DNA from 3 places in the Microbispora maris genome. Region 2 is predicted to be linked to each of the others. Evidence: predicted binding sites of a transcription regulator. Region 2 holds the regulator's gene; each other region holds the start of a gene.
What was found. Region 2 encodes LexA, which represses DNA repair genes until DNA is damaged. Its sites were predicted from a motif close to TCGAACANNTGTTCGA; they were not measured.

Region 1 (2,266 bases), on a different contig from region 2:
CGTCGTCGGAGGCGAAGCCGTACAACGTGAGCGAGTCCTCGCGGACGACGAGCGAGGTGGACAACCGGGCGGGCTCGCCGACGCGCAGCCCGGCCAGGGTCCCCGGAGTGCAGTGCACGAGCATCCCGACGCCGCCCACCTCGACCACGGCGCTGTCGGCCCCGATCGCCGCCACCTGGCCCGCAACGGATGCGATCACCGCGTGCTCCCTCCCCGGTCCGTACGCCCGGCCGCGACTCCGCCGGGCGTCCCAGTCCTACCAGAGCCCCCAGGGCCAGTAGTGCCGGCGGCGCCCGCACCGCCGTGACGGGCTTTGGCCAGGGCGTCGGCCAGGCGGTGCTGCACGCCGCCGCGCCAGACGTGGCAGATGGCCAGGGCGAGCGCGTCGGCGGCGTCCGCCGGCTTGGGCATGGCGTCGAGCCGCAGCAGCCGGGTGACCATCGTGCCGACCTGCTTCTTGTCGGCGTTGCCGTTACCCGTGATGGCGGCCTTGACCTCGCTCGGCGTGTGCAGCGCGACCGGCAGCCCTCGCCGGGCCGCGCAGACGATCGCGACGGCCGACGCCTGGGCCGTCCCCATGACCGTGCGGACGTTGTGCTGGGCGAAGACCCGCTCGACGGCGACCGCGTCCGGTCTGATCTCGTCGAGCCAGCGCTCGATCTCCGCCTCGATGACGACCAGCCGGGACCCGATGTCGTCGTCGGGCGGGGTGCGGACCACCCCCACCGACAGCAGGCTCAGCGGCGCGCCCGGACGGCCCTCCACGGCGCCGAGACCGCACCGCGTCAGCCCCGGGTCCACGCCCATCACCCGCATCTGGGGCAACCGCACCGGCACGCCTCCCTGATCCCGGCCGGCGCAGCCACCGCACCTCACCGCCACTGCGCCGAACACCTGTTCGGCCGGTCACTCTATCGCGATCAGCGGCGGCGCGGGTGCGTCAGAAGTAGTCGATCATGTACGCGGCGCAGCCGAAGGCGGCGTCCAGCGCGTCGTCGGCCTCGGGAGAGCCGCCGGTCAGCAGGCCGGCGCGGCGGAGCGTGGCCGTGGAGACGCCGGCGAACAGCGCGGACATGCCGCCGATCGTGAGCCGGGTGCTCTCCCCGGGCACGGCGTCCCGGCGCGTCGCGGAGCCGGAGCCGCCGTCCACCCGCAGCAGCCAGGCGCCCGTGTTGCCGGGGCGCCGGGAGTCGGTCACCTCGACGGGGATCTCGGCGGACACCCCGGCGGGGAAACCGCGCCCCCCGACCGCCGCGGGCAGGTCGATCAGCCGGAACATCCACCGGGTCTGGGCGACCTCGTCCTTCGACCGCTCCCGCAGCATCCAGAGCACCGGGTCGGCCGGGTCGACGCAGGCGGTCACCGACTTCGCGACCGACGACGCGCTGCCGACCATCGACCACAGGGCCCGGGCCGTCGCCTCCGACCCGGCGAGCAGGTTGTCGACCTCGATGTCCCCGTCGCTCCACCGGTAGACGACGAACCCGTCCTCGGCCAGGTAGCAGAAGTCGTCGTCGTCCTCGAGCCACAGCCGCCAGGTCCGCTCGTCGAAGGACAGCGGCCCGCTCGCGCGCGTGGCGGCGTGCACCCTGCCGATCAGGGCCACGAGATCGGCCGCGTCGGCCGGGCCCATCCGGCGCAGCTTGACCGCGCCTCCGGGGTCGCCCACCGTCCGCAGCGCCTCCGCGGGCAGGGTGATCCGCTGGAGCACGCCGGCGTGCTCGTAGCCCGCGCTCCGGTACAGCGGCGTGGTGGCCGGGTACAGCGCGGAGACCGCGTGGCCGAGCTGCGCGCAGCGCTCGATCACCGCGTCCATGAGCGTCCGGCCCACGCCCCTGCCGCGGTCCTCCGGCGCCACCGTCACGCCCGCCACGCCGCCCATCGACTGCGGGCGGCCGTGCCACCACTGGACATACGGGTTGATCCTGGCCGTGCCCACCAGGCGGGCGCCGTCGAAGGCGCCCAGGTAGCGGCCCTCGGGCAGCATCGGGGAGACGAGCTTGCGCCACGTCTGCGCGCCGTCGCCGGACAACGGGCCGAAGGCGCGTCTGCGGGAGTCGAGGACGGCGTCCAGGTCGTCGCTCGTAAGATGACGGATTTCCACAGCAGGCCAAGCTATGCGGGCGCCGGTGGCCGTTGCCACCGGTTTTCCGCCCCTCTGCCCGACTTCGGCGTCAGGCCTCGACCTTCTCCATGACCTCGTCGCTCACGTCGAAGTTCGCCCAGACGTTCTGCACGTCGTCGCTGTCCTCGAGCGCGTCGATGA
Region 2 (2,266 bases):
CGACGACCTTCTCCCGGGAGAACGGCTCGGTGACCCCGCTGCGCTTGCTCACCATCAGCAGGACGGTCTCCTGGGTGGTGAACCTGCGCCCGCATTCGGGACAGGTGCGCCGGCGACGGATCGCGGCCCCGTCCTCGGCGGCGCGGCTGTCCACGACTCGCGTGTCGGGGTTGCGACAGAACGGACAGTGCACTCCATCGCCTCCCTGAACGCCCATCCCGAACACAAGGTGTGGTGAACTTACACCGGTGTGACTACTAGATGTTGTGGTCCAACCGTAGAAGTGCCCGACCTTGAACGCAAGTCGAACCGGCCTTGGGAGGGGAAGTGCCTGTTCGGCGCGCGTGTCGCACCTCGGGTCACGGCGGCATCACCTGCCCCGCCGATCGCGAAATAGGCCCTTTACGGCGCCTTTCCCCGCCGATTTCCGCAGGGCCTCTGACCTGGACGTACATCGGCCCTGGAAGATCGGGTAAATCGAACACGGGATCGATCGAACTCCCGTACGATGAGGGAGACGGCGAGATCGGCGATTTCGCTGGATATCGAACAATTGTTTGACGGTGATCTTGAATCGCGGTACGGTCGCTCTGTGCGACATGAGGAACACGGATTGAGAGGTGGCATCGTGGGTGACCGAAGTGAGCAAGCGGATGGCGTCAGCGACCTCGCGGTTCGCAGGCGCGACTCGCTTGGCCTCACCCCCAGGCAGCGGAAGATCCTCGAGGTGATCCGCGACTCGGTCCAGCAGCGCGGCTATCCGCCGTCCATGCGGGAGATCGGGGAGGCAGTCCAGCTGACGAGCACCTCCAGCGTGTCGCACCAGCTCACGGCGCTCCAGCGTAAGGGCTACCTCCGGCGTGACCCGCACCGCCCCCGGGCCCTGGAGGTCCGGCTGCCCGGAGAGCCGGTGCTGTGGGTGGATCCGGACGCCACCACCGAGGAGGAGGCCGGGTTCAACCGCCCGACGGCCGCGTACGTGCCGCTGGTCGGCCGCATCGCCGCCGGCGGTCCCATCCTCGCCGAGCAGAGCATCGAGGACGTGTTCGCACTGCCCAAGCAGCTCGTGGGCGAGGGCACGCTGTTTCTGCTCCAGGTCTCCGGCGACTCGATGATCGAGGCCGCCATCGCCGACGGCGACTGGGTCGTGGTGCGGCAGCAGCCGGTCGCCGACAACGGTGACATCGTGGCCGCCATGATCGACGGCGAGGCCACCGTGAAGACGTTCAAGCGCAAGGACGGGCACGTGTGGCTGGTGCCCCACAACCCCAACTACGAGCCGATCCCCGGTGACGAGGCGACCGTGCTCGGCAAGGTCACGGCCGTCCTGCGCAAGCTGTAGCGGCCGCCGGCGCCCCGCGGCACGACGCACCGCGGGGCGCGACGACCACCTTTCCGGCGGCCACTAATCGGCAATTAGGGTGAGTCGGGTGAATCTCGACTCGCTGTCCCTGGATGCGGCCCGCCGCCGTGACGGAATCAAATGGGCTCACGCCGCGTCCGGCGTCATCCCCGCCTGGGTCGCCGACATGGACTTCCCCGTGCCCGAGGCGGTCACGGAGGCCATCGCGAGACGCGCGGCCGCGGACCTCGGCTATCCCGCCTGGCTCGACGAGCCGACCGCCGGTCCCCTGGCGGAGGCGTTCGCCGAGCGCATGGAGGCGCGGCACGGCTGGCGAGCCGATCCGGCCCACGTGCGGTCCTACACCGACCTCAACCAGGCCCTCCAGGTGCTGCTGCACGTCATGACCGGCCCCGGCGACGCCGTGGCGCTGCACGTGCCGGCCTACGACCCCTTCCTCGCCACGATCACCGGGATGAACCGCCGCCTGGTGCCCATGCCGCTGACGGCCGACGGCCGGTTCGAGGTCCCCGGCGAGCCCGTCCGGGTGCTCCTGCTGGTCAACCCGCAGAACCCGTCGGGCCGCTCGTTCACCCGTGCGGAGCTCGAGGCGGTCGCCGCGTACGCCGACCGGCACGGCACGCTGGTTATCGCCGACGAGATCCACGCGGACCTGACGTACGCCCCGGCCCGGCACATCCCGTTCGCCACGATCCTCCCCGAGCGCACGGTCACCCTGACCTCCGCCAGCAAGGCCTTCAACATGGGCGGACTGCACTGCTCCGTGGCCCACATCGGCGCGAAGGACGTCAGGGACGCGCTCGGCCGCCAGCCCGCCCACATCTACGGGGCGCCCAGCGTCCTCGGCGTGGAGGCCACGGTGGCCGCGTGGCGGCACGGCGACGCGTGGCTGGAGGAGGTGCT
Region 3 (2,266 bases), on a different contig from region 2:
TGGCGGGGATCGTGGTCAGCGCGATCGTCTGGTTCGTGCTCGGCTACGCCTTCTTCTCGGCGCTCGCCGCCGCCTTCGGCTCGCTGGTCTCGCGGCAGGAGGAGCTCAACAGCGTCCTGACGCCGATGACCACGCTGATGATGCTCACCTACGTGACGGCCTACTTCGCCGCCGTCGAGCCCACCGGCACACTCGCGCGCGTCCTGTCGCTCGTGCCGCCGTTCTCGTCGATGGTCATGCCGGTGCGTACGGCGGCCGCGGACGTGCCGCTGATGGAGATCCTCATCGCCGGAGTGCTCATGGTCGTGGCCGTGGCCGCCGTCCTGCTGGGCGCGGCCCGCGTCTACCGGCGGGCGGTGCTCCGCACCGGCGCCCGGGTCAAGCTGGGCGAAGTCGTCCGCTGACGGCCCGGTCCGGGAGGGTCAGGGGTGCCCGGAGAGCGTCCGGCTGATCATCTCGGCCGCGCGGCCGGGGTCGTCGGCGCTCTCCTGGCCGCCCGGGGCCCACAGGAACATCCACCCTTGCCTGGCGGGCGTCGCGAAGACGATCGTCTGCCTGCCGGTGCCCGGGTGCCGGACGGACAGGACCGGGTCGTCCGTGCCGAGCAGGCGCGCGGCGAGGCCGTGTTCGGGGAGCCGTGCCGCGAGCGCCGCGAGGTGGGTCAGGCGCTGTCCGCTGTAGTCGCCGGTGCCCGTCACGTGGCCCCTCCAGCGGGAGATCCAGCTTTGGCTACAAGGATCGTCCCAGGTCGGCGAGCTGGCAACCATGGGCGGGTAACGCCCGGTTATGCAACGGCGCGGTCGGGACGCCGTTCGTCTCCCGCCTGCGGCGGTTCGGCATGTGATCGAACAGTCGTTCGGCTATATTGGACTGGTCGCCTCCGGGGTGCGCGCCGTCAGGTCGCCGGGGCGCGGCAGGTTCCCGGCCCGCCTCCCGGGCGGTGTGCGGGAAGCTCCGGAAAATGTCGGTGGCACCCCGTAGCTTTTCGGTGACCGAGCAGACGACCACCCTCCAGGGGGCACCCAATGGCAATCAACGACCGCGAGAAGGCCCTTGAGACCGCCCTCGCGCAAATCGAGCGGCAGTTCGGCAAGGGCACCGTCATGCGCCTCGGAGACGACGCGCGTGCCCCGATCGAGGTCATCCCCACCGGTGCGATCGCCCTCGACGTCGCACTCGGCATCGGCGGCTTCCCCCGTGGCCGCATCGTCGAGGTGTACGGCCCCGAGTCCTCCGGTAAGACGACCGTCGCCCTGCACGCCGTGGCCAACGCCCAGAAGGGCGGCGGCATCGCCGCCTTCATCGACGCCGAGCACGCCCTCGACCCCGAGTACGCGAAGAAGCTGGGGGTCGACGTCGACGCGCTGCTCGTGTCCCAGCCGGACACCGGTGAGCAGGCGCTCGAGATCGCGGACATGCTGATCCGCTCCGGCGCCGTCGACATCATCGTGATCGACTCGGTGGCTGCCCTCGTGCCGAAGGCCGAGATCGAGGGCGAGATGGGCGACAGCCACGTCGGTCTCCAGGCCCGGCTCATGTCGCAGGCCCTGCGCAAGGTCGCCGGCGCCCTGAACCAGACCCGGACGACCGCCATCTTCATCAACCAGCTCCGCGAGAAGATCGGCGTCATGTTCGGCAGCCCCGAGACCACCACGGGTGGCAAGGCGCTGAAGTTCTACGCGTCGGTGCGGCTCGACGTGCGCAGGATCGAGACGCTCAAGGACGGCACCGAGCCGGTCGGCAACCGGACCCGGGTGAAGGTCGTCAAGAACAAGATGGCCCCGCCCTTCCGCCAGGCCGACTTCGACATCCTCTACGGCATCGGCATCTCCCGCGAGGGCGGCCTGATCGACATGGGCGTCGAGCACGGGTTCGTGCGCAAGGCCGGCGCCTGGTACACGTACGAGGGCGACCAGCTCGGGCAGGGCAAGGAGAACGCCCGCAACTTCCTGAAGAACAACCCCGACATCGCCAACGAGATCGAGAAGAAGATCAAGGAGAAGCTCGGCGTCGGCCCGCGGCTCGACGCGCCGGGCGAGCCCGCCGCCGCTCCGGCGGCGCCGCCCGCTCCCGCGTCCGGCCGGGCGCCCGCGGCTACGACCGGCCGGGGTGGCAAGGCGGCCGCCGCGCCCAAGCCGGGTGACGTCTGAGCGCAGGCATGAGGCGTGAGGAGCTCCCCGGGCCGGACGGCGAGATCGGGCCGGGGGACTGGAACTCCGGACCCTGGGGGCCGGCCGAGGAGCCACCCGGATCCGCCGAGGACGCG

Region 1: ruvC (crossover junction endodeoxyribonuclease RuvC) is a predicted target of LexA. The motif match lies at 887-902, and genes of this name have one in related genera.
Region 3: recA (recombinase RecA) is a predicted target of LexA. The motif match lies at 845-860, and genes of this name have one in related genera.

The regions. Positions count from the first base shown of each region.
Region 1 covers NZ_JBDJAW010000014.1:37,102-39,367, forward strand. Annotated here, with positions in the region: gene ruvA (Holliday junction branch migration protein RuvA) at 1-199, opposite strand, end outside; gene ruvC (crossover junction endodeoxyribonuclease RuvC) at 196-816, opposite strand; gene AAH991_RS18285 (GNAT family N-acetyltransferase) at 941-2,104, opposite strand; gene AAH991_RS18290 (YebC/PmpR family DNA-binding transcriptional regulator) at 2,175-2,266, opposite strand, start outside.
Region 2 covers NZ_JBDJAW010000008.1:122,387-124,652, forward strand. Annotated here, with positions in the region: gene nrdR (transcriptional regulator NrdR) at 1-193, opposite strand, end outside; gene lexA (transcriptional repressor LexA) at 626-1,342, shown strand; gene AAH991_RS12685 (MalY/PatB family protein) at 1,431-2,266, shown strand, end outside.
Region 3 covers NZ_JBDJAW010000011.1:197,833-200,098, reverse strand. Annotated here, with positions in the region: gene AAH991_RS16145 (ABC transporter permease) at 1-404, shown strand, start outside; gene AAH991_RS16140 (hypothetical protein) at 423-698, opposite strand; gene recA (recombinase RecA) at 1,026-2,150, shown strand; gene recX (recombination regulator RecX) at 2,159-2,266, shown strand, end outside.